DNA from 3 places in the Thalassolituus sp. UBA675 genome. Region 3 is predicted to be linked to each of the others. Evidence: predicted binding sites of a transcription regulator. Region 3 holds the regulator's gene; each other region holds the start of a gene.

The links. The regulator sigma-54, encoded in region 3, starts transcription at its own class of promoters, with help from an activator protein. The targets are predictions, from matches to a motif close to TGGCACNNNNNTTGCTNT.
Region 1: the regulator sigma-54 is predicted to act here: its motif matches at 2,684-2,701, upstream of B3007_RS14435 (TorF family putative porin).
Region 2: the regulator sigma-54 is predicted to act here: its motif matches at 4,303-4,320, upstream of glnL (nitrogen regulation protein NR(II)).

The regions. Positions count from the first base shown of each region.
Region 1 covers NZ_DBNJ01000032.1:44,190-53,962, reverse strand. The annotation lists gene B3007_RS14445 (ammonium transporter) at 121-1,398, opposite strand; gene glnK (P-II family nitrogen regulator) at 1,444-1,782, opposite strand; gene B3007_RS14435 (TorF family putative porin) at 1,854-2,591, opposite strand; gene B3007_RS14430 (accessory factor UbiK family protein) at 2,912-3,142, shown strand; gene urtE (urea ABC transporter ATP-binding subunit UrtE) at 3,934-4,632, opposite strand; gene urtD (urea ABC transporter ATP-binding protein UrtD) at 4,634-5,401, opposite strand; gene urtC (urea ABC transporter permease subunit UrtC) at 5,398-6,534, opposite strand; gene urtB (urea ABC transporter permease subunit UrtB) at 6,617-8,242, opposite strand; gene urtA (urea ABC transporter substrate-binding protein) at 8,351-9,637, opposite strand.
Region 2 covers NZ_DBNJ01000013.1:63,461-73,233, reverse strand. The annotation lists gene B3007_RS06930 (DUF6701 domain-containing protein) at 1-1,731, shown strand, start outside; gene glnG (nitrogen regulation protein NR(I)) at 1,770-3,200, opposite strand; gene glnL (nitrogen regulation protein NR(II)) at 3,197-4,279, opposite strand; gene B3007_RS06915 (DUF4124 domain-containing protein) at 4,542-5,093, opposite strand; gene dtd (D-aminoacyl-tRNA deacylase) at 5,194-5,628, shown strand; gene B3007_RS06905 (SirB2 family protein) at 5,768-6,139, shown strand; gene B3007_RS06900 (methyl-accepting chemotaxis protein) at 6,204-7,832, opposite strand; gene B3007_RS06895 (2OG-Fe(II) oxygenase) at 7,931-8,590, opposite strand; gene B3007_RS06890 (TMEM165/GDT1 family protein) at 8,679-9,272, opposite strand; yybP-ykoY riboswitch at 9,354-9,469, opposite strand; gene B3007_RS06885 (peptidase M42) at 9,587-9,773, shown strand, end outside.
Region 3 covers NZ_DBNJ01000031.1:62,676-72,448, reverse strand. The annotation lists gene lptA (lipopolysaccharide transport periplasmic protein LptA) at 1-260, shown strand, start outside; gene lptB (LPS export ABC transporter ATP-binding protein) at 257-982, shown strand; gene B3007_RS13690 (RNA polymerase factor sigma-54) at 1,127-2,686, shown strand; gene hpf (ribosome hibernation-promoting factor, HPF/YfiA family) at 2,751-3,053, shown strand; gene ptsN (PTS IIA-like nitrogen regulatory protein PtsN) at 3,057-3,515, shown strand; gene rapZ (RNase adapter RapZ) at 3,533-4,408, shown strand; gene B3007_RS13670 (HPr family phosphocarrier protein) at 4,421-4,690, shown strand; gene mgtE (magnesium transporter) at 4,820-6,175, shown strand; gene yjgA (ribosome biogenesis factor YjgA) at 6,223-6,735, shown strand; gene B3007_RS13655 (formate/nitrite transporter family protein) at 7,093-7,902, shown strand; gene B3007_RS13650 (bifunctional protein-serine/threonine kinase/phosphatase) at 7,984-9,714, shown strand; gene B3007_RS13645 (carbon-nitrogen hydrolase family protein) at 9,749-9,773, opposite strand, start outside.

The sequences.
Region 1 (9,773 bases), on a different contig from region 3:
TCGTTAATTGATCGCCTTTAAATACTCGCTGATCAACCCTGTGCTAAAAATAACAGACATAAAAAAACCGGCCAGTTGGCCGGTTCTTCGTTTTGGCATCCTTGCCAGCTGAGGTTCAACTTACTTAGAAGTGAACTCTGGGTACGCTTCCATACCACACTCAGCAATATCAACACCTTCGTATTCCTGCTCTTCGCTGACGCGCAGACCCATGATGGCCTTGAGTACGCCCCAAACGATCAGAGAAGTTACGAATACCCAGATGAAGATAGTCAGAGTACCAACCAGCTGTCCCATGAAGGTAGCATCAGCGTCAGACAGCAGTACTGCGAAGATACCCCATACACCAACAACACCGTGTACAGAGATCGCACCTACTGGATCGTCGATCTTCAGCTTGTCGAGGGTCAGGATAGACAGAACTACCAGAACACCACCCGCAGCACCGATCAGAGTTGCCAGGAAAGGTGATGGATCAGCAGGCTCAGCAGTGATCGCAACCAGACCAGCCAGAGCACCGTTCAGAGCCATAGTCAGGTCAGCCTTACGGAACAGGATGTAACCAGTAATCAGGGCAGCAATCAGACCGCCTGATGCAGCAGCGTTAGTGTTCAGGAATACGTTAGCAACTTCGTTTGCAACTGCGATACCACCCAGTTTCAGAGTAGAACCACCGTTGAAGCCGAACCAACCCATCCACAGGATGAACATACCCAGAGTCGCCAGCGGCAGGTTTGCACCAGGAATAGCGCGAACTTCACCGTTAGGACCATATTTGCCCTTACGAGCGCCCAGCAGAAGAACACCAGCCAGAGCGGCAGCAGCACCCGCCATGTGAACGATGCCTGAACCTGCATAGTCAGAGTAGCTCAGTTCGTACAGACCGAATACAGAGTCACCATTCCAGGTCCATGAGCCTTCCATAGGATAGATGAAACCAGTCATTACAACAGCGAATGCCAGGAAAGCCCACAGCTTCATACGCTCAGCAACCGCACCAGAAACGATAGACATTGCAGTCGCTACGAAGACAACCTGGAAGAAGAAGTCAGATGCACCAGCGTACTCGCCCATGTCACCGAAACCAGATTCGTTAGAAGCCGCCAGAACACCTGCGATTGCAGCGTCGTCCATGCCAGCAACAGTAGTCACACCAGACAGGAAGTAACCGCCGCCGTACATCAGTTCGTAACCACAGATCAGGTACATGGTGCACGAGATCGAGAACAGGGCAACGTTTTTGGTCAGAATTTCAGTGGTATTTTTAGAGCGGACCAGACCCGCTTCCAGCATGGCGAAACCTGCCGCCATCCACATTACCAGCGCGCCACACACCAGGAAATAAAAGGTGTCCATGGCGAACTGAAGTTCAAAAATATGATTAAGATTCGATTCCATTATAAGCCCCCCGCATCAGGCTCTGTTATGTAGTGGTCGGACGTCTTACAGCGCGTCTGCGCCAGTTTCGCCAGTACGGATACGAATAACCTGCTCGAGGCTGGTGACGAAAATTTTACCGTCGCCGATCTTGCCGGTGTTCGCAGCTTTGGTGATTGCTTCGATAACTTTTTCAGTCAGATCTTCAGCAACCGCTACTTCAATTTTTACTTTAGGCAGGAAGTCCACCACGTATTCAGCGCCACGGTACAGTTCAGTGTGGCCTTTCTGGCGACCGAAGCCTTTTACTTCAGTCACTGTGATGCCCTGAACACCGATCTCAGACAGTGATTCACGAACATCGTCAAGCTTAAACGGCTTAACAACAGCAGTAATGAGTTTCATAGAAAACCCCTTTCAATTTTTAGATAAGGTTACAGATAGCCCGTGCGGGGGCACGGGCTATTGTATGCTTTTTACATGTCGATAGGCAGGCTGTAAGAAACAACAAACTTCAGATCGTCGTCGTAAGAGTCTTCTTCGTCTTCAGCAACAACCTTGCTCGCAGTGAAAGACAGGTTGTCGTTGTATGCGTAGCTCAGGTCCAGGTGAGTGTAGCCAGCGTCTTCGCCTGCATCATCTTCAACCATAGTGATACCAGCCATTGCACTGAAAGCACCCATGCCGTAACCCAGCGTCAGGTAGCTATAGTCGTTAGGGTTGCTTGATACTGGGTAGTAGTAAGAGAAAGACGCACCTTCGTAACCAAGAGATACGATCAGCTCAGACAGATCAAAAGTGTTTCCGCTAGTGTCTTGCTCAGACTCCAGAACATCTGCAATGCCGTTACCATCTTCATCGGTAGTGTCTACGTAAGAGAAGTTACCCGCGCTTGGGTAAACGTAAGTCACAACAGATACGTCGTAGGAGAAACCTTCCATTTCACCACCGTAACCTACATACAGGTCGTATTCGTTTCCAGCTGCGCTATCACCGCTAGAAGTCCACATACCAGCGTAAGCACCACCAGATGAAAGCGTAATGTCACCAGATACGGCAGCATCACCGTTACCCAGGTCCTGGCCACGCCACAGGTACATGCTCGCAACTGCCGCAGATGCAGACACATCTACTTCAGCTTGAGCCAGTTGAGCACCAGTCAGACCTGTAGTCATTACACCAGCGAGAGCGATTGCTTTAGTCAGTTTTTTCATCGTTCTTTTTCCTATTACGGTTTTTTTAGCTGTTGATCTTTCAATTTGGTCGATATGGGCAATTCGCACCGATATCTTTCTGTCACTCGGTTATAGCAGGGTGTGTGCCAACTTTTGATACACCCTTTTAAATCAATAACTTAGTAAAAGTATGCGGACTTTTACAGTCATTGACGCAACCAAAAGAGGGCACGCAGCCAAAACCAGCACCCATTTATTGCACACCCTTCTGACGGTTTGCACTGTTTGGGTGCAGCATTTGAAATTATCCCCTTTGCCCTTTCTGGTACACTGCGCCAAAACCCTTCCGGAGGTAAATTATGAAACCCGATGCGATTAAGAGCCGGCTCGAAGAAATGCTGGAAAAGAGCCCGTTTGCCAGCCTGTCATCTGACCTGAAGCTGGCACTTCAGTCTCAACTGCAGAGCCTGATCACTAACGCCAACCTGGTGACCCGGGAAGAATTCGACGTGCAGGCAGAAGTTCTGCGTCGTACCAGTGCACGACTGGCGGAGCTTGAAGAGCGTGTTGCTAAGTTAGAAGCAGAGTGATCTTCTGATGCTTTGATTAAGCGGCCTGATGGCCGCTTTTTTGTTTTTGGCCGCTGATTCTGCGGGCCGCTGTGGTAGTAGCCGCTGGCGCGGGGTAACTTCTTTAGCTGCCGCTAAGGTCTGATGGCCAGTTGAGTTGCCGCTAGCGCGGGCTGGCTTTTTTGGCTGCCGCCAGGGCTTTAATGCCCTGTTTGGGGATTGCATCCCCGGGCGGGCAGCCCCTCCCCTGCTTCGCGCTTTCTGGGCCGTGTTTCCTTCACAGAACTTGAGAACCCTCGCAACGGGCCAATGCAGCATCCCTGCTGCCAGCCCCTTGCCCGGCATCCATGCCGGGGCCATGCGGGCTTCTCATCATTCTGCTCGGCGGCCCCAGAGGCGCAATTACCAGCCCGCGAAAGTATCTTTCTTAATTAGATAGGTTTAACTGCAACACAGCCTGGTGAGCAATATCCACCACACACTTTTACGGTAGGGCCAATCAGATTTTGAAATACGATATTGAGGGTAAAATTCTGCGCCTCTGGGGCCGCTGAAATTTACGCCAGCTTTGAAGGCAACGAGAGGCAGGATGCCGAACGAGGCTCCATACGGGCATGGGTGCCCGCCGGAGCCGGTTGCCGGAAAAGCCAGTAAATATCAGAACTAAGGCCCAGAAAGTGCGAAGCAGGGGAGGGGCTGCCCGCCCGGGGATGCAATCCCCAAACAGGGCAATAAAACCCTGGCGACAGCCAAAAAAGTCAGACCGCGCTAGCGGCTACAGAATCGGCGGCCACATAAACTAGCGGCTACTGTTAAATAGCCAGAAGCTCCTTCGCTTCCTCGGAGTGTTCAAGCTCTTCACCCGTCCCCTGACTCACTACTCTCCCCCGCTCAAGAATAATAAATTCATCAGCGAGTTCTTTGGCAAAATCGAGGTACTGTTCAACAAGAACAATCGCCATATCACCGCGATCACGAAGCAGTTTAATGACGCGACCAATGTCTTTAATAATCGATGGCTGAATACCCTCGGTTGGTTCATCAAGAATCAACATTTTCGGGCGTAATAACAGTGCTCGAGCAATCGCTAGCTGCTGTTGCTGACCACCCGAGAGGTCACCACCACGACGTTTGAGCATCTGCTGCAACACAGGAAAAAGCGAAAAGACTTCCGGGTCGATAAAACGCTGGGAGCGCGGCACCGCTGAAAACGCGGTCTGAAGATTTTCTTCTACCGTCAGCTGCGGAAAGATGTCCCGACCCTGGGGTACAAACGCAATCCCCTGTTTCGCGCGGTCATAGGGCGCGAGTTTTATAATGCTTTTTCCGTCCCAGGTGATATCACCCGACCCCGGTGCAAGGTGCCCGGCCAGTGATTTCATCAGGGTGGTTTTACCAACACCATTACGTCCCAGAACACAGGTCACTTTGCCCACGTCTGCGTTAAGGCTGACGTTGTAAAGCGCCTGACTAGCACCGTAAGAAACATTTAAATCCGTTACATTCAACATATCAGCGCCCCAGATACACTTCGATAACCTGCTGGTTATTCTTCACATTCGCCAGACTGCCTTCGGCGAGTACCGAGCCCTCGTGCAGTACCGTCACACGACAATCCAGGGCTTCAATAAAGTCCATGTCGTGCTCGACCACCATTAAAGAGTGTTTCTTTGAAAGCTCTTTAAACAGCTCAGCCGTTTTCATCGTTTCTTCGTCGGTCATTCCGGCAGCAGGTTCATCAATCAAGAGCAGTTCAGGCTCCTGACCTAACAACATGCCGATTTCAAGCCACTGTTTCTGGCCATGCGACAAGCTACCCGCGTCTTCGTAGAGGCGATCTTTCAGGTCAATCATGGATAGAATTTCGTCGATTTTATCCTGCTTTGCGCCCGTCAGTTTATGGGTCAGCGCCTGCCAGACTGAGCGACCACCTTTTAACGACATTTCGAGGTTTTCGAATACTGTCAGGCTCTCAATCACGCTTGGTTTCTGAAACTTACGACCAACGCCCATATTCGCTACCTGCGCTTCATCGTAACGCGTCAGGTCGAGCTCATCATTAAACAGAATCGTCCCTTCGTCGGGGCGGGTCTTGCCTGTGATGACATCCATCATGGTAGTTTTACCGGCACCGTTCGGGCCGATAATTGCGCGCATTTCTCCTGGTTCGATAAAGAGCGACAGGGAGTTTAAAGCCTTGAAGCCATCAAAACTGACGCTCACACCATCCATATACAGAACGGTCGGCTGCTCGATATGTTTCGTTTTTGCGAGGCTCATGCATTACCCTCCGCTTCTTTGCTGGTCTTCTGATCGCTACTTTTTCCAGAGCTCGAACCTGTAGTGATTCCACTGTTACCACCACCGCCAGAAGACATAAATTTGTCTTTCATTTGTGCCCACAAACCAACGACACCTTTTGGCAGATACAGAGTCGTCAATACAAACAAACCACCCAGCATAAACAGCCACAGTTCGGCAAAAGCACCGGTAAAATAGGTCTTGGCGTAGTTCACCAGTACGGCCCCGATGACGGCGCCAAACAAGGTTCCACGACCACCGACGGCTACCCAGATAATCATCTCGATTGAATTAATCGGAGCAAACTCACCCGGATTGATAATGCCAACCTGAGGAACATATAAGGCACCCGCTACGCCTGCCAGCATCGCTGAGACGACAAACACAAACAGCTTGTACCATTCAACGCGATAACCTAAGAATCGCGCCCGTGACTCACTGTCTCTGATTGCGACCAGAACTCGTCCGAGCTTAGAGGTCACGATAAAGCGGCTGATTAAATAACCGAGAATCAAAGCAATACCTGAGGCAAAGAAAAGCGCGGCACGCGTCGAATCAGCCTGTAGATCAAAGCCTAAAATATCCTTAAAGTCAGTCAGGCCGTTATTACCACCGAAGCCCATATCGTTACGGAAGAACGCCAACATCAGGGCATACGTCAGCGCCTGGGTAATAATGGAAAGGTAGACCCCGGTAACCCGCGAACGGAATGCCAATGCACCAAAGACGAACGCCAGAATACCCGGTACGGCGAGAACCATCACCATAGCAAACCAGAACTGATCAAAACCGAACCAGTACCATGGCAGCTCTGTCCAGTTCAGGAACACCATAAAATCTGGCAGATCAGGATTAGCATAGACACCACGGTCGCCGATCTGACGCATCAGATACATGCCCATCGCATAACCGCCAAGCGCAAAAAATGCCCCGTGACCCAGGCTTAAAATTCCGCAATATCCCCAGATTAAATCAACGGATACTGCGAGTAGTGCGTAGCAAAGATACTTACCTAACAGAGTCATTGTGTAGGTAGATACGTGCAGGGCCGATCCTTCCGGGAATACCAGGTTGCAGAAAGGTACGATGATGGCAATCGCAAGAATGATCATCATCATGCGACGGCCAGCGACATCGTTCATAATCAACCGGGTAAGTGGACCGCCTTTAATTTCCTGTTTCATTATGCGCTCCTTAACCCATATCCGCAGCACGACCCTTGAGGGCAAACAACCCACGAGGACGCTTCTGGATAAACAGAATAATAAATATCAGTACGAGAATTTTTGCGACGACGGCACCGGCCCACGGCTCCAGCAGTTTATTCACAACACCCAGAGACATAGCACCGACCAAAGTGCCCCACAGGTTGCCTACACCACCGAACACGACAACCATAAATGAGTCGATAATGTACGCCTGACCCATGTTTGGCCCAACGTTAGTCAACTGTGACAGGGCAACACCTGCAATACCGGCGATACCTGAGCCCAGGCCAAACGTCAGTGCATCAACCCAGCCAGTGCGAATCCCCATAGAGCTCGCCATCGGACGATTCATGGTTACTGCACGCATCTGCAATCCGAACAGGGTTCGCTTAAGTATTAATGCCAACAACGCGAGCACCAGGAGGCTGAAAATAATGATGTATAAACGGTTAAAGGTCAGTTCAAGCGCCGGATTAATCATGAAAGTACCCGCCATCCAGTCGGGCGTAGCTACTTCACGGTTTAACGGGCTGAAGATTGAGCGTACCGCCTGCTGCAGCACCAGACTGATACCGAAGGTGGCGAGCAGAGTTTCCAATGGGCGGCCATAGAGATGGCGGATAACACCACGCTCAATAGCGACGCCCACCAGACCGCTCACCAGAAATGCTGCAGGCACAGCAACGGCCAGTGACATGCCAATATGGTCTGGCATCAACTGTTGAACAACGTAGGTTGTGTAGGCGCCCAGCATGATCATTTCGCCATGAGCCATATTGATCACGCCCATCACACCAAATGTAATCGCCAGACCAATGGCCGCAAGGAGCAGCACAGCACCGAGAGCCAGGCCAAAATAGAGATTTTCAGCAACGCTGTTCAGTGACAGCAGGCTTTCGATTTTCTTGAGTGCTTCGTCTGCCGCCTGAATTTCCTCGGTTCTGGAATCTGCTTCAGCAGCACGGCGATAGTTGGCCAACGCACCGCGAACATCCGGGTAAAGTGACCCTGAAAGAAGCTTCACGCCTGCGATGCGTTCTTTTTCGGTCTCTGCTTCCAGCAGGCGTATGCCCTTCACCAGAAGAAGAACGTCACGAACGTCTGTTTTTTCTTCGTTATCTAACGCTTCATCAAGCGTCGCCTGATCAAGATCTTCCGCAGACTTCAGTAAGTTGACCGCTGCCTGCAAGCGCATGTCCGGATCATCTGAGAAAATCTGCAAGCGTGCGATGCCGTTTCTCAGCAACACACGTAGCTTATTATTTACGCTGATTTTTTTGATATCGCGTTTACTTTCCAGAGTGACCTCTTCACCACTGAAAAATGTCGTCACCGAATCATCGTCATTAATAACGACGACCCGATCGTCTTTACGGTAATACAGGTCGCCTTCGACCATAACCTGCATAAATTCGAGAGTTTTTGGGTCATCGATGGTCGTCAGGCGTTCTGTTAATGCCTGTTTTTCTCGATACCCTGCATCGATTAATTCTTGAGCTATCGCATGCAACGCTGTGTTGGGCTTCATAGGTGATGCTTCAGCCCCTGCCACCACCACAGTATACAAAACAAATGCGAACAGCACGGCCGTCCGTATCAATACAGAAAACATAATTATCACCGGGAATTTTGAGAGAAGCAGGAAAGAATTTCCCTGCCTGTCCTTGTTACGAACTGCGATAGAGCGCGTTTTACCGCACTCTATTCCGCTGCCAGCGAATTACTCGCCTGCAACCGCCGAACCACCACAGGTTTTCGTTGAGGTGTTGTAGTTTCCGCAGTTAATAGGTGCAGTCCAGTCTGAGATCAGGTTTGCACTTTCTGGCAGATAATCCGTCCATGCATCACCTTTCACTTCTTCGTCAGTAGCCCAAACGATTTCGAACTGGCCATCTTCCTGAATCTCGCCAATCAGTACCGGCTTAGACAGGTGATGGTTTTCGTTCATTACGGCCGTACCGCCAGTCAGGTTAGGTACTTCGATGCCGTACATCGCAGAGCGTACTTTATCCACTTCTGCAGAGCCTGCTTTTTCAACCGCTTCTGCCCACATGCTGAAACCGATGTAAGTCGCTTCCATTGGGTCGTTAGTTACACGGTCTTCATCGCCGATGTAGTTATGCCATGCTGCGATAAACTCATCGTTAGCTTCGCTTTCTGCACTCTGGAAGTAGTTCCATGCAGCCAGGTGACCAACCAGTGGCTCAGTATCAAAACCTGACAGCTCTTCTTCACCTACTGAGAAGGCAACAACTGGAATTTCTTCAGACGCTACGCCCTGGTTAGCCAGTTCTTTGTAGAAAGGAACGTTCGCGTCACCGTTAATGGTAGAAACAACGGCCGTTTTCTTACCAGCGGCACCGAATTTCTTAATATCCGATACGATAGTCTGCCAGTCGCTGTGACCAAACGGCGTGTAGTTCACCATAATGTCTTTTTCAGCAACACCTTTAGACTTCAGGTAAGACTCAAGAATCTTGTTAGTCGTACGAGGGTATACATAGTCAGTACCTGCAAGTACAAAACGCTCAACGCCGAGATCGTTGATCAGGTAATCAACCGCAGGAATCGCCTGCTGGTTTGGCGCAGCACCGGTATAGAATACGTTGTAAGAAGATTCTTCACCTTCATACTGAACCGGGTAGAACAGCAGACCATTCAGCTCTTCCACAACTGGCAGAACCGATTTACGGGATACTGAAGTCCAGCAACCGAAGATCACATCAACGTCTTCTTTTTCCAGAAGTTCACGGGTTTTTTCTGCAAACAGAGGCCAGTTAGATGCTGGGTCGACAACCACTGGCTCAAGCTTTTTACCTAGCAGGCCGCCCTTCTTATTCTGTTCTTCGATCATCATAAGAACAGTGTCTTTCAGAGTAGTTTCTGAAATTGCCATAGTACCCGACAGAGAGTGCAGGACACCGACTTTAATGGTGTCATCTGCTGCATTCGCAATGCTTACGCCTGCAGCCATCGCTGTCATACCAACAATCTGTGACGCTTTCATCAGAGTTTTGAGACTTACTTTTTTCATAATTATTTCCTTTTTATGGTCAGGATTATGTCCGGCCTCGACTCTTCTCTTGGGGGTGTGTAAGAGCGGGCAACTATAAAACCGATCTAGTTAGAGCAATCGCCGTACC
Region 2 (9,773 bases), on a different contig from region 3:
TGTAACCTGGCGTTTGCCGATGCGGGTTTTGTAGTCAGTGTTCCTGATTTTATATCCGCGAAAGGACCCGCTTCGGCGACTATACAGGCAGTCAGAAAGAGTGATAACTCACCTGAGTGTGTGCCGGCTTTCGCAAACGTATCGAAGGATGTGGATTTATATTCCCGTTACGACGCGCCTGCTTCTGGCAGTAAAGCTGTGCAAGTCGCAGGCGTTGATGTGTCCACTTCACCTGTAAGCCCAACAAGCCTCTCTCTTGCCTTTGATGCTTCCGGCACCGCCTCGCTGACGTCCTTTAACTACGACGACGCCGGGCAGAAAACACTGTTTGCCAGTTATACCGGAAGTGGTGCTGATGCTGGACTGATCCTGAATGGACAAACCAGCTTTGTAGCGCGCCCAGCGGGGCTGTGTATTGATCCAGCTAATGTCTGTAACGAGCCTTATGAAGACTGCCCAGTGTTTGCGCTCGCAGGTGCGGCATTCCCGGTTAATATTCGTGCGGTCGCCTGGGAAGCAGATAGCGACAGTGATTTCTGTTTGGATAACATCACGACACCAAATTACAGCTCAGGATCGCCGATTACTTTGTCTTCAACCGTTGTCGCACCAGCCGCCGGACAAAATGGCACACTGGAACCCGCTGAATATATTCACCCAGCGAGCGTCAGCGGCGTTTCTAGTATTAATCTTACGCAAGGAGAAAGCGGTGTATTTACTCTAAATGCAACGCCGCCTTTGTATTTTGGCGCAGCGCTCGGCACCTTGTCTGATACCAATTTAGCCACCTTCTCAAGTGCGCCGCTGGGGCGGTTTGTTCCCGCGTATTTTGAGGTGAGTGTGGCAGACTCTGGCGTATTTTCTGGCGCTTGTAGTACTGGAAATAGCTACACCGGGCAATCTTTCTCATGGCTGGTGGCACCGGCAATCATTGTTTCTGCCTACAACGCATCAGCCGATGCTGAGATTACTCAGAATTATACTGACACTGCTTTTATGCGTTTATCGGCCGGTGACGTATTTAACGGAGTTTCATTCCCGTTAGTCGACCAGAGTGTTGTGGGCAACGATGGCCTGGCGCTCTCTTTGGCTGGTTCTCCTACTACTGATTATCAGGCTGGCTCATTAACGGTAAGTAGCCCTGGGGTGATGGAGTATGTCTTTTCACCACTAGATAACATCGCCTATGTGCGTGATTTAAATGCTGAAATAAATCCTTTTTCTCCGGAGCTGCAATTTACGCTTACCGGTGTTACCGACGGCGAGGTAACCCAGTCTGCCAGTGTCGACTTTACACCTGATGGTAGTGGGGTGAGTGTGCGCTTTGGCCGTATGCGTTTACAGGATACCTTTGGTGCCGAAACCCACGATCTGACCGCAAGGCTGATCACAGAATATTTCCAGGGCGGCAGGTATGTACAGAATACTGACGATGACTGTACCGTCTGGGACAGTGCCAATGCTTCTGTCGATGGTATCAGTCAGATTACGGCCACCTCAGGTCAGTTAACCGGGGGGAGCAGTGGTAATGCGGGAATTACCTTGCTCGCCCCAACACTGGTACCCGGCACACCGGATACAGGTGATGCGTCTCTGAGCTACACTGCCCCGCAGTGGTTACGAGGCGATTACGATGGAGATGGTAGTTTTGAATCGCCCTCATCAACCGTCAGCTTCGGTGTCTTCCGTGGGCATGAACGCATTTTATATCGCAGGGAAGTCCGGGAGTAATAGGCTCCCGGTTGTTTTGTCGCGGTCAGCTGAAATAGTCAGTCATCGCCATGATCATCGTCATGATGATCTTCGGTGTCCATCTGCAGCTCTTTGATCTTTCTTGTCAGGGTGTTCCGGCCCCATCCCAGCAGGTTTGCGGCATCGCGACGACGACCCGCGGTATGCTTAAGTGCGGTCTCAATCATAATACGTTCAAAGATAGGAACTGCGGTATCAAGCAGATCCGTCATGCCCGAGGCCAGCTGTTGATCAGCCCAGAAACGCAGATTCTGTTCCCAGTTACCTGAGGTCTGAATATCACTTTTCTGTTCCAGAAGCTCAGGTGGCAGATCTTTTACCAGCACTTCGCGACCAGATGCCATCACAGTGATCCAGCGACAGGTATTCTCGAGTTGGCGGACGTTACCCGGCCAGTCCAGGGTAGACAAAAACTCTTCGGTTTCTGGTCGCAGCGACTTAGTCTCTACTTCAAGCTCTTCGGCTGCGCGTTGCAGGAAGTGCGTCAGAAGTTTCGGAATATCTTCACGACGATCGGCGAGACGAGGCAGGTGGATACGGATAACGTTAAGACGATGGAATAAATCTTCGCGGAATTTCCCGTCTTTTACCAAACCTTCAAGGTCCTGGTGCGTTGCAGCAATAATGCGCACATTCACCTTGACCGGTGTCGTACCACCTACGCGGTAAAACTCACCATCAGCCAGTACACGAAGCAGTCGTGTCTGGGTGTCAGCCGGCATATCACCGATTTCGTCGAGGAATAAGGTGCCACCGTTAGCTTGTTCAAAACGTCCACGACGTTGGCCGCCAGCGCCGGTGAAAGAGCCTTTTTCATGGCCAAAAAGCTCTGATTCAATCAGATCTTTGGGAATTGCAGCCATGTTCAGAGCAATGAAAGGCTCAGGAGCACGAGGGCTATGCTTATGAAGTGCATGAGCGACGAGTTCTTTACCCGTGCCTGATTCACCGTTAATTAAAACAGTAATATTCGATTGCGAGAGACGACCAATGGCGCGGAAAACTTCCTGCATTGCGGGCGCTTCACCGATGATCTCCTGCGTTGGCATCTCAGGTTCAACCGATGGTGCCTGTGCTGAAATTTCAGAGAAGTGATCTATGGCACGTTGAATCAGGCTGACCGCTTCGTCGACATCGAAAGGCTTTGGCAGATATTCGAAGGCACCACTCTGGTACGAGCTGACCGCGCTCTCAAGGTCAGAGTGCGCTGTCATAATGATGACTGGTAAATCAGGATGTGCCTCGTTTGCGTGCTTCAACAGCGTGAGACCATCCATACCCGGCATGCGGATATCCGTAATAATGGCGCTGGGATGCTCTTTTTTCAGTTGATTGAGTGCAGGTTCAGCCTGCTCAAATACTTTGGTATCAATCCCCGCCTGTTGCAGTGCTTTTTCTAAAACCCAGCGGATGGATTTATCGTCATCAATGATCCAGACAGTGCTCATAGTGGTTCCAAAGGCAGATAAATTGAGAATGTGGTGCGTCCGGGCTCGGATTCAAATTCAATGATGCCGTCGCACTGATTAATAATTGATTGTGAGATTGAAAGGCCAAGACCTGTTCCTTCCGGGCGACCCGTGACCATAGGGTAGAAGAGGCTTTCCTGAATCTCTTCGGGGATGCCCGGGCCGTTATCGGTTATATCGACACGTACAACCAGTCGGTGACGATGATGGCCAATCGTAAACTGGCGCATCGATCGGGTTTTCATTGTTAGTGATGGTGGTCGCTCCGGGTTTGGATTTTCCATCATCGCCTGCATCGCGTTGCGGCAGATATTCAGCAGGGCCTGAACCATCTGACCGCGATCCGCTTCCATTTCAGGAATAGACGGGTCGTAATCACGGACGACTTCAATCTGATGTTCAGATTCAACGTCGACGAGCTGGCATACCCTCTCAAGAACTTCGTGAATATTAATTTGTTCGGTCTGAGGCAGAGTACGGGGGCCGAGCATCCGGTCCACGAGGTCACGAAGACGGTCTGCCTCTTCGATAATAATATTGGTGTACTCGGCCAGATCGGCCGTTGGTAATTCACGCTCAAGTAGCTGGGCTGCGCCGCGAATCCCACCGAGTGGGTTCTTAATCTCGTGGGCCAGGCCGCGCACCAGGTTACGTGTTGTTTCCTGCTTGGCGATCAGTTGCTCTTCGCGGCTGATGCGCATCAGGCGGTCACGCCCTTGCAGTTCAACCAGCAGGCAGGGCAGTCGCGTTTCAGGGTGTGATAACGGACTTACGCTATAGTCCAGAGTCGCCTGCTGTTGGTTATGAAGCTCAATCGTCGCTTCACGTTTGGTGTAAGAGTGCCCATTGATCAGAGCATCACGAAAGGCCTGTGTCGCTTCATCAGACTCTCTGGCGAGCATGGTGAATTCAACGCCTCTTCCACGCTGGCCACTGACTTCAAGCAGGGCTTCGGCAGCGGGGTTCATGAAAATAATACTCAGATCAGCGTCCAGCAGAACAACCCCGGTATTCAGGTGTTCCATCAGGCGTTGATTGAGGTGTGGGCTGGCGAGCATAGCTATCTCCGTTTGCACTCAGTTCAGCAATAATTGAGCCAGAAGTGAGTTTTGCACATAAATGGCGCGGAGTCGCTTCTGATGTGCTGCGTGAGTGTTCAAATGAAGAAAAACAGCCCCTTGATTGCACCAAATGTGGGCGCGCAATGGTTTGTGTGAGTTGTTTTGGTGCCCTGTTTCAGTGCTCTGGACCGTATAGAAGGCTTTTTAGCCTTCATCTGATTTTGGCCTGGCTCTGAAAGTAGCCCTTGATGGGTGAGGTTTAACGAGCCAGGGAAGACGCCCGTTTCACATGAAGAGTAATCGACTGGCTGCTGATGCGCACGTCGCCGTCAGGACCTCTGACTTCCATATGCAGTCGATGTTCGCCGCGGTCCAGATTATCGAGCTGGAAGCTTGTCTGGCTACCGCGGGCAATCTCAATGCCGCCGTCCATCAGTACGATCGTATCTTTCTTTTGCAGCGCTGGTGTCAGAACGCCCGAAATGCGGACATCGCCATTCACTCCAATGGGCAGGGTAGTGCCGTCAGCCGGAGAGATAATACTCAGGCTGGTGTACACCGGCGTGACGGGCTCATCGCTTGATTCTTCAGAAGGGCGCTCGGGCTTAGGAACATTAAACGCCGGCATGGATGGAAGTTCCTGAACCACATGGGTCTCTGAACCTGCACTCTTGCGATCGCTGAATACCGGGTTGCCGTCAGCATCCCTTGTGATGTACACCTTTGTCTGAGCAACTGCGGGCAGCGCACAGGTGACCGTAACAGCCGCAGTAGCCAGAAGCGTGATGAAGGTGGTCATTGAGTGTCGCATATCCATATCTCCGGAGTGCTTTGGGCACGTATTTGAACTGAGTATAGAACGCGCTATCCTGCGCCGGCAAACTGCAGCGGTATTTCAGTGGGAGTTTTCAATGATTGGCTTGATACAAAGGGTGTCTGAGGCGAGTGTTCGTGTCGACGGCGAGGTGATTGGCAGTGCCGGGCGCGGTTTACTGGTATTGCTTGGGGTTCAGAAGGAAGACGACAAAGAGAAGGCTGACCGCCTGTTAGATAAAATCCTGCGCTACCGGGTCTTCCCGGATGATGAGGGGCGCATGAACCGTAGCATCAGCGATATTGATGGTGATCTTCTGGTTGTTTCTCAGTTTACTCTGGCGGCAGATACCCGAAAGGGCACACGCCCCGGATTTTCGGGGGCGGCGGCACCGGACGACGCCAGCGCCTTGTATGAGTACTTCTGCAGCCGTGCCAGTGAGAAGGTAACTACGGGGACCGGACGGTTTGGCGCCGATATGAAGGTCTCTCTGGTAAATGATGGCCCTGTCACCTTCTGGTTGGAAGTCTGAGGTCCGGCCTCACGCTTATTGATATTGATCAAGTATCATTACACCGGTCATCTGCTATGCTTCGCGGCTATTCTGCCGCCACGTATGCAGACTGGCCCCATTTAAAATAACCAAATACTGAAGGAAATCCGTCATGTACATGGCTCTGAAGCACTCTCATATTGGATTTGTCTACTTATCATTTATTCTCTTCGTCGTCCGCTTTGTGCTGGCTAATTACAAGCCACTGCTGAACAGCAATAAAGCCTTGAACATTGCTACGCATGGCATCAATGCTCTGCTCCTGATTACCGCCGGTGCGCTTTGCGTAACCCTCAGCCAATATCCGTTCGAAGCAGCATGGGTAACCGCCAAATTACTTGGTCTGATCGCTTACGTTGTGCTGGGTGTGATCGCAATTAAGAAAGTAAATGTGAAAGCGTTTGTTCTGGCGCTGGTGGTATTTGTTTATATTTTTGGCGTGGCAAAAGCACACAGTGCGCTTTCGTGGGTGGGTATTCTTATCGCCTGATCTGCGATTATCCTCGCAATAAAAAAGGCAGCCGTGGCTGCCTTTTTTGTCACTGTTCCAGATATCAGACAGTGAAGTTCGATACGCTCTTACGCATATCCGATGTGTTCTGTTCCAGCGTATTCACCGAGTCGACCAGCTGGCGCGTGCTTGCCTGGTTTTCCTGGCTCATGTGTCTGGCTTCAGTCAGGTTCTGGTTGATGTTATTGATCACAGACGTCTGCTCCTCAATGGCCGAGGCTACCTGCAGTACCTGATCTTTAATACGCACCAGTGCGCCCGATACTTCACCAATGTTCGATTCTGAAGCTCTCGCAGTTTCAACAGAGCGCTCAGCGGTCTCTTCGCCGCCCTGCATACTGTTGACTGCGCGGTTCACACCGCTCTGAAGTTTATCGATCATGCTGTTGATGTCTTCAGTCGCCTGCTGGGTCTTGCTGGCCAGACTCCGGACTTCATCAGCAACCACCGCAAAACCACGACCTTGCTCACCCGCGCGGGCTGCCTCAATAGCAGCGTTGAGAGCCAGCAAGTTCGTTTGTTCAGCAATGCCTTTAATGACATCAAGCAGTGAGGCGATCCCTGTGGTTTCCTGTTCCAGTTCGCGGATAACGCCGGCGGATTCACTGACGCTGCTGGCGAGGGCGGCAATATCAGTAACCGCACTGCGGAATTGTTCGGCGATTTCACGGACGTGTTTCTCAGCGTTGGTCGCTTCTTCGGCGACACGGGTCGATGACTGGCTGACCTCGCCAATGGCTTGTTCCATTTCACGGTTAGCGTGAGTCACATGTTCAAGCTCAGCAACAAACTGAGCCGTGGTTTCCTGACTTTTCTGAGCACCTTGTTCGAGCTGCTCTGTGGTTCCGCGTACCTGGGTCGATACTGTCTGCACGTTGGTGACCAGGCTTTGCATTCCCTCAAGGAATTTATTGAAGGTCTTCGCCATTTCACCAATTTCGTCGTTACTTTCAACCGTGAGCCGACGGGTCAGATCGCCTTCGCCTCGGGCAAGCTTATCCAGCGCTGAGGTGGTTCGTTTTATTGGACGAGTGAGTAGTGGCGGCAGGAATACGATAACAGCAACGATAATCGCGACCGAGAGAAGCGTGAGAATCAGTAGGTTCCGGCGAGCGGCCTCATTCAAGGATACGCCTTCAGCATGCAGTGACGCCGCAGATTCAGCCAGGTTTTCACCAACGGTATCCAGAATATCACGGGTGGCCTCAAATTCTTTTTCCAGCGCGCCTGTACTGAGTGCCTCTGCCTGTTCATACGAAATTCGCCCCGAGGTAACGTCCTCTACCATTTTTTCTGATTTAGGACGCCACTTCGCGAAGGCGGCAAGAAACGCTTCGGCCTGAACCCGCGTTTTGTCATTCACTTGCATGTCGATGACAGCATTGAGGCGATCATAGACCTGGTCCAGGTTCTCTTTATGAGACGCCTTGAGGCCTTCGTAGTTTCCGCCTAATGCCAGAGTGCGCTCGGCGATCTGAGCCTGATACAGGTCGCGGTCAGCGTTAAGTACCTTATCCAGAGCTGGGGTATAGGTACCGTTAATCAGCTCAGATGTGGTGGTTACTCCGCTCAGAGTATTTAGTTGCAGCACACTGAGGATGACCAGAAGAACCCCAATGACGGCCAGAGGTATACGTAACTTCAGTGTGAGGCTCAGATCGCGCCAATTCATACGTTTCTCCACGAAACAGGGACTATCCATTGAGGATAGTTCAAGTCGGGCCAGCCGCCAGAGAATTATGTAACCGGCTTACCCGCTGAGTGCCGTGTTCATGCGGGTAGGCTGAGAATGTCCCGGCTATTATTGACGCGGAACCAACCGGCAATGCTGTAACGATGATTCTTTGCGGGCAGCACTTCATGTGGAAATTCTTCAGACAGAAAAATCACCAGACGATTTAACACGGGCTGAACCCTGGTTATTAGCTGATCCTCAGCATCATAAATAGCGAGTTCACCGCCGTCCCCGGGTTGCCAGTTCTCGTTGAGATAAAACACAGTACTCAGTACACGGTTTGACTGCCCTTTGAACGCGTCGTAATGCTTTCTATAACCCGCGCCTGGTGGATAGTGAGCAAAGTGACTCTCGTACTCAAACAGCCCGAGCAGCAGCTCTCGATTAGCGTAGCCACGCAGATGCTCCATAGCCGTGAGCCAAGCTGTTTCTGACGCTTCGGATCTGTCCAGCCAGTGAATCGAATCCTGACGGATGCTGCGCGCAATTGTGTGATCGTCACGCCGTCCGATGCCTGCCTGCTTGAGGTCCCCGATTCTCTTTATCTCAGCAACCCGTTGCTGCAATGCGTTTGCAAGTGCAGCGGGGAGGGCGTCGTCGATGACAACATAACCATCGCTGCGAAGTGCATCCATGATGGTGTTCAGCAGAGGAAGGCAACGAGCAGGCACAGCACTGTTAATAACGGCGTTCACGGGCGGGTATCCAAATAAGCGAGGCGCGTTTATACCCGCCGGAAATCACGGCGTACAACGAGAAAACTTTGTCGTAACGATCAGTGAGTCAGCTACTGAAAAGCGTATAGGCCGCCAGACTGAGGAATACGACAGCAGTGAGGCGACGCGCCAGGTCTAACGGTAATCGGTCCATTAACCACTGCCCCCAGATTACTACTGGTGCATTCGCGATTAACATGCCCAGCGTGGTGCCCGCGGTAACCCAGAAAAAACTTTGAAATTCAGCGGCGAGAATCACCGTAGCTATCTGAGTTTTATCCCCGACTTCGGCAATAAAGAACAGCAGCGTGGTGGCGATAAAGGCACCGTATTTAGCGAAGTTATCGTCGTCGTCATCTTCTTTATCCGGAATCAGCACCCACAGTGCCATCAAAGCAAAGGATCCGGCCAGAACATAGTTGGCGACTCTACCTGACAGCCAGCTGTCCATATTTTCGCCAAGCCAGATACCTCCCCAACTAGAGAGCCCATGATTCAGCAGTGTGGCAAGGAGAATGCCGCCAATGATCGCCCACTTGTTGCGAAAACGGGCTACGAGTAGCAGGGACAATAGCTGGGTCTTATCGCCGACTTCAGCGATGGCAACAGCGACGGTAGAGGCAAGAAATGGCGAGGCGCTAAAGGTTGTAATATCAAACATAAAAAATTTTCCGGGCGATGATGAGCACAAGATAACGCCACAGCATCGCCCAGCGACTGTGTCGTTATCTCAGGTCTCATCAATCCCGATGACGGGACGTCTGCACCATGAGCTTGAGGCTCAATTATGTTGATACAGACACCAGAATCAGCAGCCAGAATGGCCGTGACGGCAGATTACTCCCCTAAGAGAGCGCTCATAGTAACATTTTCTTATCTGCACGATAAATAAATCTCGTTTTACCTCGAACGGCACAGGTGCAACTATCTGCGCACCTTAACCATACCAACCAGTACCTACAGAGGCGGACTGCCGTGTTATCTCAATCATTTCGTGATCTTCTGACCATCCTTGCGCGTGCGCCGTCTGTGGTAGGGGCAGAGCATTCGTTTTTCCGGGTATTGCAGCGAGCGCTGGAAGAACGCGGAGCAGACGTTAAATGGTACGAAGGCGTATTGGTGGCGCAGGGTAAGCGCCCGCATTCACTGATGCTGTCGGCCC
Region 3 (9,773 bases):
ACTACACCAGCGAGCGCCGCATCATTATTACTGGCGATGCTGAACTGGAACAGGAAGGCAATATTTTCAGCGGCGAACGCATCACCTACGACATGGCAACAGAGACCGTGCGTGCTGATGGCACCACCGCCGAGTCGTCGACCGACAGCACAGATGAAGACTCCGGCCGGATCAAAGTCGTTATCCAGCCGCCAAAACCTGAGTCCGAATCTGACTCAGAGTCTGACACGACAGAATCTCCGGAAGCAGCGACAGAATGAAAACACTGAAGGCAGAACATCTGGCCAAAAGTTACGGCGGCCGCGAAGTCGTTAAAGACGTGTCTATCCGCGTTGAAAGCGGCCAGATCGTTGGTTTGCTGGGCCCCAATGGCGCCGGCAAAACGACCTGTTTCTATATGATCGTCAACCTGGTGCAGGCGGATCGTGGCCGCATCATGATTGACGATGAAGACATCAGCCACCTGCCAATGCACGGCCGTGCCCGCAAAGGCATCGGTTACCTGCCGCAGGAAGCATCGATTTTCCGCAAGCTCAGTGTTGCCGACAACATCATGGCAATTCTGGAGACCCGTAAAGATCTCAATCGCCAGCAGCGCACCGAACAGCTCGAGCAGCTGCTCAACGAATTTCATATTCAACACATCCGCGACAGCGCCGGCATGGCGCTATCCGGCGGTGAGCGTCGTCGTGTCGAAATTGCCAGAGCACTGGCAGCAGAGCCCTCGTTCATTCTGCTCGACGAACCCTTCGCCGGTGTCGACCCGATCTCAGTCTCGGACATCATGGATATTATCCGTCAGCTTAAGGCGCGGGGCATCGGCGTACTGATTACCGACCACAACGTGCGTGAAACACTCGCGATCTGCGAGAAAGCCTTTATCGTTGGTGGCGGCCACATCATTGCCGAAGGCACGGCTGAAGATGTGCTTGCCAATGAGCAGGTGCGCGAAGTCTACCTTGGGGACGATTTCCGTCTTTGAAACTCTGACCGATGTCACGTACTGTAGAGTTATCTATTTACTCTGGTAAGCAAAATAGGTTCCATACACAAGGACTTTGCCTATAATGCTAGGTGCATCAAACAAAAAGATGGTTCGATTTTCAGGTCGTAATTACCGAGTTATATGAAGACATCCCTTCAGATTAAGATGGGCCAGCAGCTGACGATGACGCCTCAGCTGCAACAGGCCATCCGCCTCCTCCAGCTTTCAACGCTGGACCTTCAGCAGGAAATTCAGGAAGCGCTGGATTCCAACCCAATGCTGGAAAGCGAAGAGTTTGATGACAACAGCGACTCAGGCAACGAGTCCGACAACGATTCCCGCAGTTCTGATTCCGATAACAACGACAGAGACAGCCGCGAAGACCGTGAGAGCAGCTCTGACAATCAGGATTACGACAATTCCTACGATGACAATTCCTACGACGATCAGAGCGGCCAGGAATCTCTCGATGAGCAATGGTCGAGCGAGAAACTGCCCGATGACCTGCCTGTAGATAGCCAGTGGGAAGATACCTATCAGGTCAGCGCCGGAGTCGCATCAAGCTCCGGGCCGGTAGACGAAGACTTTGACTACGATTCCCGCTACGCCACCAGCGACAATCTGCAGGATCACCTGCTCTGGCAGCTAAACCTGACCCCAATGTCAGATGCTGACCGCGAAGTTGCGACCATGCTGATTGATGGTGTAGACGATGATGGCTACCTTCACACGACAGTTGAAGACGTCATTGAAGCGATGGACCCGTCACTCGAAATCGAAGAAGAAGAAGTGATGGCAGTTCTTCATCGCCTGCAACAATTTGATCCGGCCGGTGTTTTCTGCCGCGACCTGCGCGAATGTCTGCTTCTTCAGCTGCATCAGCTTCCACAAGGTACCCCGTGGTTAACCGAAGCTCAGCTGATCATTCGTGATCATATTGACCTGCTTGGTAGCCGTGATTATCAGTCGCTGATGCGCCGTACCAAATTAAAGGAAGACGACCTGAAATCCGTCATGCGACTGATTAAAGAGCTGAACCCTAAGCCGGGTGCCGGTATCGCTTCAGAAGAATCTGAATACGTCATTCCAGACGTCATCGTCCGCCAGATTCGTGATGAGTGGCGTGTTGAGCTGAATCCAGAAATTGCACCCAAGCTGCGCGTGAATGCCGATTATGCATCGCTGATCCGCCGCTCAGACAGCAGTGCCGACAATACCTTCCTCAAAGATCACCTGCAGGAAGCGCGCTGGTTTATCAAAAGCCTGCAAAGTCGCAATGACACTCTGCTCAAAGTCGCAACCAAAATCGTTGAATTCCAGATAGACTTCTTTGAAGAAGGTGATGAAGGGATGAAACCGCTGGTGCTTCATGACATCGCCGAAGCGGTTGGTATGCATGAGTCAACGATCTCGCGGGTGACGACTCAGAAATACATGCATACGCCGCGCGGCATTTTTGAGCTCAAGTATTTTTTCTCCAGCCACGTCAGCACCGACAGCGGCGGGGAGTGTTCATCGACGGCCATCCGGGCGATGATCAAAAAACTGATCGCGGACGAAAACACGCGGAAGCCACTCAGTGACAACAAGATAGCAACGATGCTGGGTGAGAAAGGCATCAAAGTGGCACGGCGCACGGTAGCGAAATACCGCGAGGCTATGCTGATACCACCATCGAATGAACGTAAGCAGCTGATTTAGAGTCTGTTAGTTGAGAGTCAACAGACTTTGATTCACATACCGCCAGCGACACAGGAGACTTGGCATGCAAATCAATATCAGTGGTCATCATGTAGAAGTAACAGAAGCTATGCAGGCACACGTTGAAGATAAAATGGCAAAACTGACGCGCCACAGTGACAGCATCACCACAGGGCAAGTCACACTGACTGTCGTTAAAGATCGACAGACGGCTGAAGCGACAATTCACATCACAGGTCACGACCTGCACGCCAAAGCAGAAAACGAAGATATGTATACCGCTATCGATCAGATGGTGGATAAGCTGGACCGTCAGGTTCTGAAACACAAAGAGAAGCTGGTAGCGCGCCAACACGGTCAAGGCTGAAGCATGTCTTTGAGTATTGAGGATATCCTCACACCGGAGCGGTCCGTCATTGACGTGACCGTTTCCAGTAAGAAAAAACTGTTAGAACAACTTTCATCTCTGGTTGCTGAAGAAATCGGCGACGCCTCCGCAGACGATATATACGAACGCCTGTTAGCACGCGAGCGCATGGGGAGCACAGGGATAGGAGAAGGCATCGCCATCCCACACTGCCGACTGCTGCAGTGTCAGAAAGCGTTGGGCATTCTACTAAGATTAAATACCCCGATAGACTATGATTCTATTGATGGTAATCCGGTCGACCTCGTATTTGCTTTGTTAGTCCCCGAGGAAGCGACCGACGAACACCTTCAGATATTGGCGACACTCGCCAGTAACTTTAATCAGGCGGAATATCGCGAAGCTCTACGCAACGCGCCAGACGCCAAACATCTTTTCCAGCGAGCGATCGCAGAGCGGTAGTCATCACGGAGTCGAATATGCGCCTGGTAGTTATCAGCGGAAGATCAGGATCGGGCAAATCGAGCGCTCTGCACGTTCTCGAAGATCTGGGCTTCTATTGCATCGATAACCTGCCGATCGGGCTGCTACCCGCATTGGCCAGTCAGGCAGATGCTAACGACAAGCTCACCCGGGTAGCGGTCAGTATTGACGCGCGTAACCTGTCGGCGACAGAAGAGCCTGTCGAACAACTACTGTTCGATCTGCCTAATGATCACTATCAGCTCGACGTGGTTTATCTTGATGCGTCTGAAAAGGTTCTGCTGCAACGATTCAGCGCGACACGCCGAAAGCACCCTCTCACGACCACAGAACTGTCACTGGCAGAAGCCATCGACCAGGAGAAAGACCTCCTTGATCCACTCGCCAATATGGCGGACCTGACCTTAGACACCACCCACATGTCTGTTCACGAGTTGCGCAGCATGATTCGCCTGCGGGTTGCAGATCGTCCGAACGGTGAGATGTCGATCCTGTTTGAGTCGTTCGGCTTTAAACACGGTATCCCGACAGACGCCGACTACGTTTTCGATGTACGGCACCTGCCGAACCCCTACTGGAGCGAAGACCTGCGAAAACTCACAGGCCTCGACAGTGAAGTACAGTTATTCCTGAACAGCTATGATGTTGTTGGAGAAATGCGGAAATCAATCAGCGATTTTCTGACTCGCTGGACGGATCGTCTGATCGAAGCAAATCGGAGCTACATGACCATCGCAATTGGCTGCACCGGTGGTCAGCACAGATCCGTCTACCTGGCGGAGCAGCTAGCCACCGAATACCGTATGAAATACCCGAACGTGCAGGTACGTCACCGTGAACTAGCGCGAGCGGCGAATCTGCCCACTCCATAACCCGGACACCGTATGATCCAGAAAAGCGTTCTAATAATAAATAAACTCGGCCTGCATGCCCGTGCTGCGGCCAAACTGGTATCTACCGCGTCAGCCTTCTCCAGCCAGCTGAAAATTGGCAAGGACGGGCGTATGGTCGACTGCAAGAGCATCATGTCAGTCATGATGTTGGCCGCAAGCAAAGGCACTGAGCTGATCCTGACTGCGGAAGGCAGTGACGAAGGAGCTGCCGTCGATGCCATTACCGATCTCATTGATCGTCGCTTCGATGAAGAAGAATAGCCCTCAGGAAAATTTCACGATTATCCCCGCTAAAACAGCTGATTAGGCCCAAAACTGCGAGTACTTTCGTGGTATCAACCGAGCAATCAGGCTAGAATCAGTTAACCCGATTTACTCCGGATTCCGGCCATGGCTCAGCACACAGAAAAGGCAAAAGCAAAACTCCACAGCCTTAATGCTGCCCTGGAAAGTGGTGCCCTGAATAAAGTAGAGCGCATCCTGAATTCTGGTCTCGCGCCTGCCGATATTGCTCACCTGATCGAGTCGTCCCCGCCGAAAGCACGTAAAGTGCTCTGGGATCTGGTCGACAAAGAACTCGAAGGTGAAGTACTCCAGTACTTAAGCGAAGACCTGCAGGCACACTTCCTGTCGGACCTGAGTGCCGAAGAACTGGTCGACATCACTTCAGACCTCGACGCCGATGACGTCGCCGACATCCTGCAGCAACTTCCTGAACGCGTTACCCAGGAAGTACTCGACGCGATGGACCAGCAGGACCGTACCCGTCTTGAACAGGTACTGGGCTACCCGGAGGACAGCGCCGGTGGTCTGATGAACACCGATACGGTGACCATCCGTCCTGACATCACGCTCGAAGTTGTTATGCGTTACCTGCGTCGCCACCCGACGCTGCCAGAAATGACGGATAACCTTCTGGTCGTAAACCGGAACAACGAATTTATTGGCATCCTGACCATCAACAAGCTTCTTGTCAGCGATCCCAACCAGACCGTGCGTGAGGTGATGACCACCGACGCCCGGGTGATCCCTGCCACCATGCAGGACACAGACGTTGCCAAACTGTTCGAACGACACGACCTTGTATCGGCTCCGGTTGTCGATGCAGAGGGCAAACTCATCGGTCGTATCACCATCGATGACGTGGTTGACGTTATCCGGGAAACCGCGGACCACTCGCTGATGAGTTCCGTGGGTCTGGATGAAGAAGAAGATACCTTTGCTCCGGCGCTGAAAACCAGCCGCCGTCGAGCTGTCTGGCTGGGCATTAACCTGCTTACGGCACTGGCTGCCTCCGCCGTCATCGGCCTGTTTGATAAAACCATCGAACAGGTCGTCGCTCTTGCTGTACTGATGCCCATCGTTGCCAGTATGGGCGGCATCGCTGGCAGTCAGGTCCTGACCCTGGTTATTCGTGGGCAGGCACTGGGGCATCTCTCCAGCGCAAACTTCCGCTGGCTGTTTAACCGGGAAATTATCGTCGCAGGCATTAACGGCGTGCTCTGGGCGGCTGTCATCGCGGTCATTACCCTGCTCTGGTTCAACGATCCGGGCATCGCCGCCATTATCGGTGCCGCCATTATCATTAATTTACTGGTCGCTGCAGTCACGGGCGCGGCGTTGCCACTGATACTCAAAGCCCGTGGCATCGACCCGGCACTCGCCGGTGGCGTAGTACTGACAACCGTCACCGACGTGATCGGCTTCCTGTCATTTCTCGGGCTCGCCACAATCTTCTATCTGTAAGCTGACCAGTCGCTGAGCTGATCACCACTGAATACTCCGGAGTTCTTATGACCCACGAAGACGACGACATCGAATACGAACTGGTCAGTAAGACTGAAATGAAGCGTGAAATGCATCGCTATCAGGAACTCGGAGAAACGCTGTGCAACCTTCCGCCTGCCAAATGGACTGACCTTCCGATTACCGATGTGCTAATGGCCGCGCTGGAAGAGAGCCGTCGTATTAAAAAACACGAAGCCCGCCGCCGTCACTTTCAATACATCGGCAAACTGATGCGCTCGGAAGACATCGACGCCCTTCAGGAGGCGATAGATATGCTCGACCCATCCAGCGAGGCCTTCGGTCGTCGTATGGGCCAGTTAGAGCAATGGCGTAATCGCCTGATCAAGGATGGTAAGGCGATGAACGAATTTCTTGATACCTATCCAGATACAGATCGCCAGCAATTACGTAATCTGGTGCGGAATGCTCAGAAAGAGATGCAGGCCGAGCCACCAAAGCCAGGCACCGCATTCAAAAAACTCTTTCAGCTGATTAAAGAGATCGACAGCAACGCCTGAACGCTTCATCCGGTGATCCGCCAGCTTACTTTTTATTCGCTATAAAGATGCGCACTTAGTGCGCATTTTTTGTTTTTCCTGCACCTGAGTATCGCACTGCCATCGTCTGTGATTACTCTTGCCCATTGCCTGAGAACCGACTGCTATAACTTAAGCCCCTGTTTTAATAGGGTTTTATCTCCAACAAAAAAATATGGCACGACGGTTGCAGAGTCCTGAGTGAGCCAACGACGGCTCTCAAAAAATCAGACAAAAATTCGATAACGGCGTCGACACCCATCGGTAAATCACCGACTGGGGCGACGCCGTTTTTCATTTTAAAGCCGATAGACCCCCCCCAAATTACGAGGAAATGCTATGTCCTACTTAATGCCTTCTGAGTTCGCCACAAAAATGGTGGATAGCGGTGCAGAAAAGATATTCATGTCGACCAAAGACACGTTGATCCGTGCTTTTATGGCTGGGGCTATTCTGGCTCTGGCTGCTGTATTCGCGATCACCGTCGCCATGAAAAGTGGTTCGCCAATTCTGGGGGCAGTGCTGTTCCCGGTAGGTTTCATCATGCTCTACCTGATGAAGTTCGACCTGCTGACCGGTGTATTCACTCTGGTGCCACTGGCGATTATCGACAAGCGTCCTGGCTGTACCGTTCCGCAGATGCTGCGTAACTGGGGCCTGGTATTCTGCGGCAACCTTGCGGGTGCTCTGTCTGTTGCGGTAATGATCTCTTTCATCCTGACCTATGGCTACAACACTGACGGCGGCGCAATCGCAGCCAAAGTATCAACCATTGGTGAATCACGTACCGTAGGTTATGCATCGCACGGCGTAGACGGCTGGCTGACTATTTTCATCCGCGGCATGCTGTGCAACTGGATGGTATCTATGGGTGTTGTTGGCGCCATGATATCTACTTCTGCGATCTCTAAAATGTTCGCTATGTGGATGCCAATCATGCTGTTCTTCTTCATGGGTTTCGAGCACTCCATCGTCAACATGTTCCTGTTCCCATTCTCAATGATCATGGGCGGTGACTTTACTGTGATGGACTACATCATCTGGAACGAACTGCCTACCGCACTGGGTAACCTTGTCGGTGGTTTTGTGTTCGTCGCTCTGCCACTGTACTTTACACACGTACGTCAGAGTGCCGACCGTACTCTGTAATCGCTACCCTTCGACGGATAGCAATACACTCTGCCTGTGCACATTGCACAGGCAGATCTGTTTTTTCTGCGAGGCAACACCATGTCAGAGCAGCTGAAAGTCAGCACAGGGCAATGCAGCGATAAAGGCGTCAAAGCCATTAACCAGGACTTTCACGCCGTTCACACCCCAACGCTCCCTCTTCTCGAAAGCAAAGGCGTAGCCATGGCTCTCGCCGATGGCATCAGTAGCAGCAACGTCAGTCATGACGCCAGCGCTACCGCTGTTCAGAGCTTTCTCAGTGACTATTTCAGCACCTCAGAAGCATGGACAGTAAAGACCTCGGGGCTAAGGGTACTGAAGGCAACAAACTCATGGCTACATGCACAAGCCAGAAGAAACCTGAGAAGCTACGACCCGAATAAAGGCTATGTCTGCACCTTTAATGGGTTAGTTATTAAATCCCGTACCGCCCATATTTTTCACGTCGGTGACAGCCGTGTTTACCGTGTTGCAGATAAACAGCTGGAACAACTGACAACAGACCATCGTTTTTATACCTCCGAAGACCAAAGCTACCTGACCCGTGCCTTAGGCATGGATACCCAGCTAGAAATTGATTATCTGTCTCTCTCAGTCAATGTCGGTGATATCTTTATCAGTGCTACCGATGGCATTTATGAGTTCGTCAACGACGAGCTGGTCATCAGTACGATCAATAAATATTCATCGGATCTTGATCGTGCCGCACGAGAAATCCTCGAAGCCGCACGGGATAACAACAGTAACGACAACCTGACGATCCAGATTTTACGTATTGATCACCTGCTTGATCAGAATAAAGAGGACGTTCATCAACAGCTCACCGAGCTCCCCTTTCCTCCCTCTCTGAAGGCGCGCGATGAGTTCGACGGCTACAACATTCTGCGCAAGATACACAGCAGCCCACGCAGCCATGTGTATCTTGCAAAAGACACAGAGACAGAACAAACGCTCATCCTGAAAACGCCATCCGGTGAGCTGCGTGACAACACGGCGTACCTTGAACGCTTTCTGCTGGAAGACTGGATTGCCAGAAGGATCGACAGCCCTTACGTAGTTCGTCCGGGTCCATCACATCGGGTGCGCAACTTTATTTACGTCACCACCGAATACATCGAAGGCCAGACACTTGACCAGTGGATGCGTGATCATCCGGAGCCGACCCTCGAACAGGTCCGGGAAATTATGGAACAGGCCGCCCGTGGCGTTCAGGCCTTTCACCGCCTGGAAATGCTGCATCAGGACCTTAAACCCGATAATTTAATGATCGGCAATGATGGCACCGTGCGAATTCTGGACTTTGGCTCGACGCAGGTAGCAGGCATCACCGAAATAGATACACCGCTCGAGCGCCTGACGTTACTTGGCACGGCTCAATACTCCGCCCCGGAATATTTTCTGGGAGCACAGGGCTCTACAGAATCCGATGTGTACGCTCTCGGTGCAATTACTTACGAACTACTGACCGGGCGCTTACCGTACGGCTCAGATGTCGCCCGCATCACCAAACGTAAGGACCTGAATAAACTGCACTACACCTCTGTGCGAAGTTGCGGACGTGCTATTCCCGTCTGGGTTGATGAGGCGATTAAAAAGGCGGTCCACCCTAAACGAGCGATGCGCTACAAAGAACCGGCTGAATTTATTTATGATCTGAGAAATCCGAATTCAGTCTACCTTCAGAAATCACGCCCACCGGTGATGGAGCGAGATCCGGTCAGGTTCTGGCAAGGGGTTTCTTTTATCTTACTGATATTAGTTCTCGGCCTGCTCTACGAACGACTGGTCTGACGATGACATCAAGGCCAGTCGCTTAGAGTACTCACTATGGACGAGTGAGTGGCATTTTC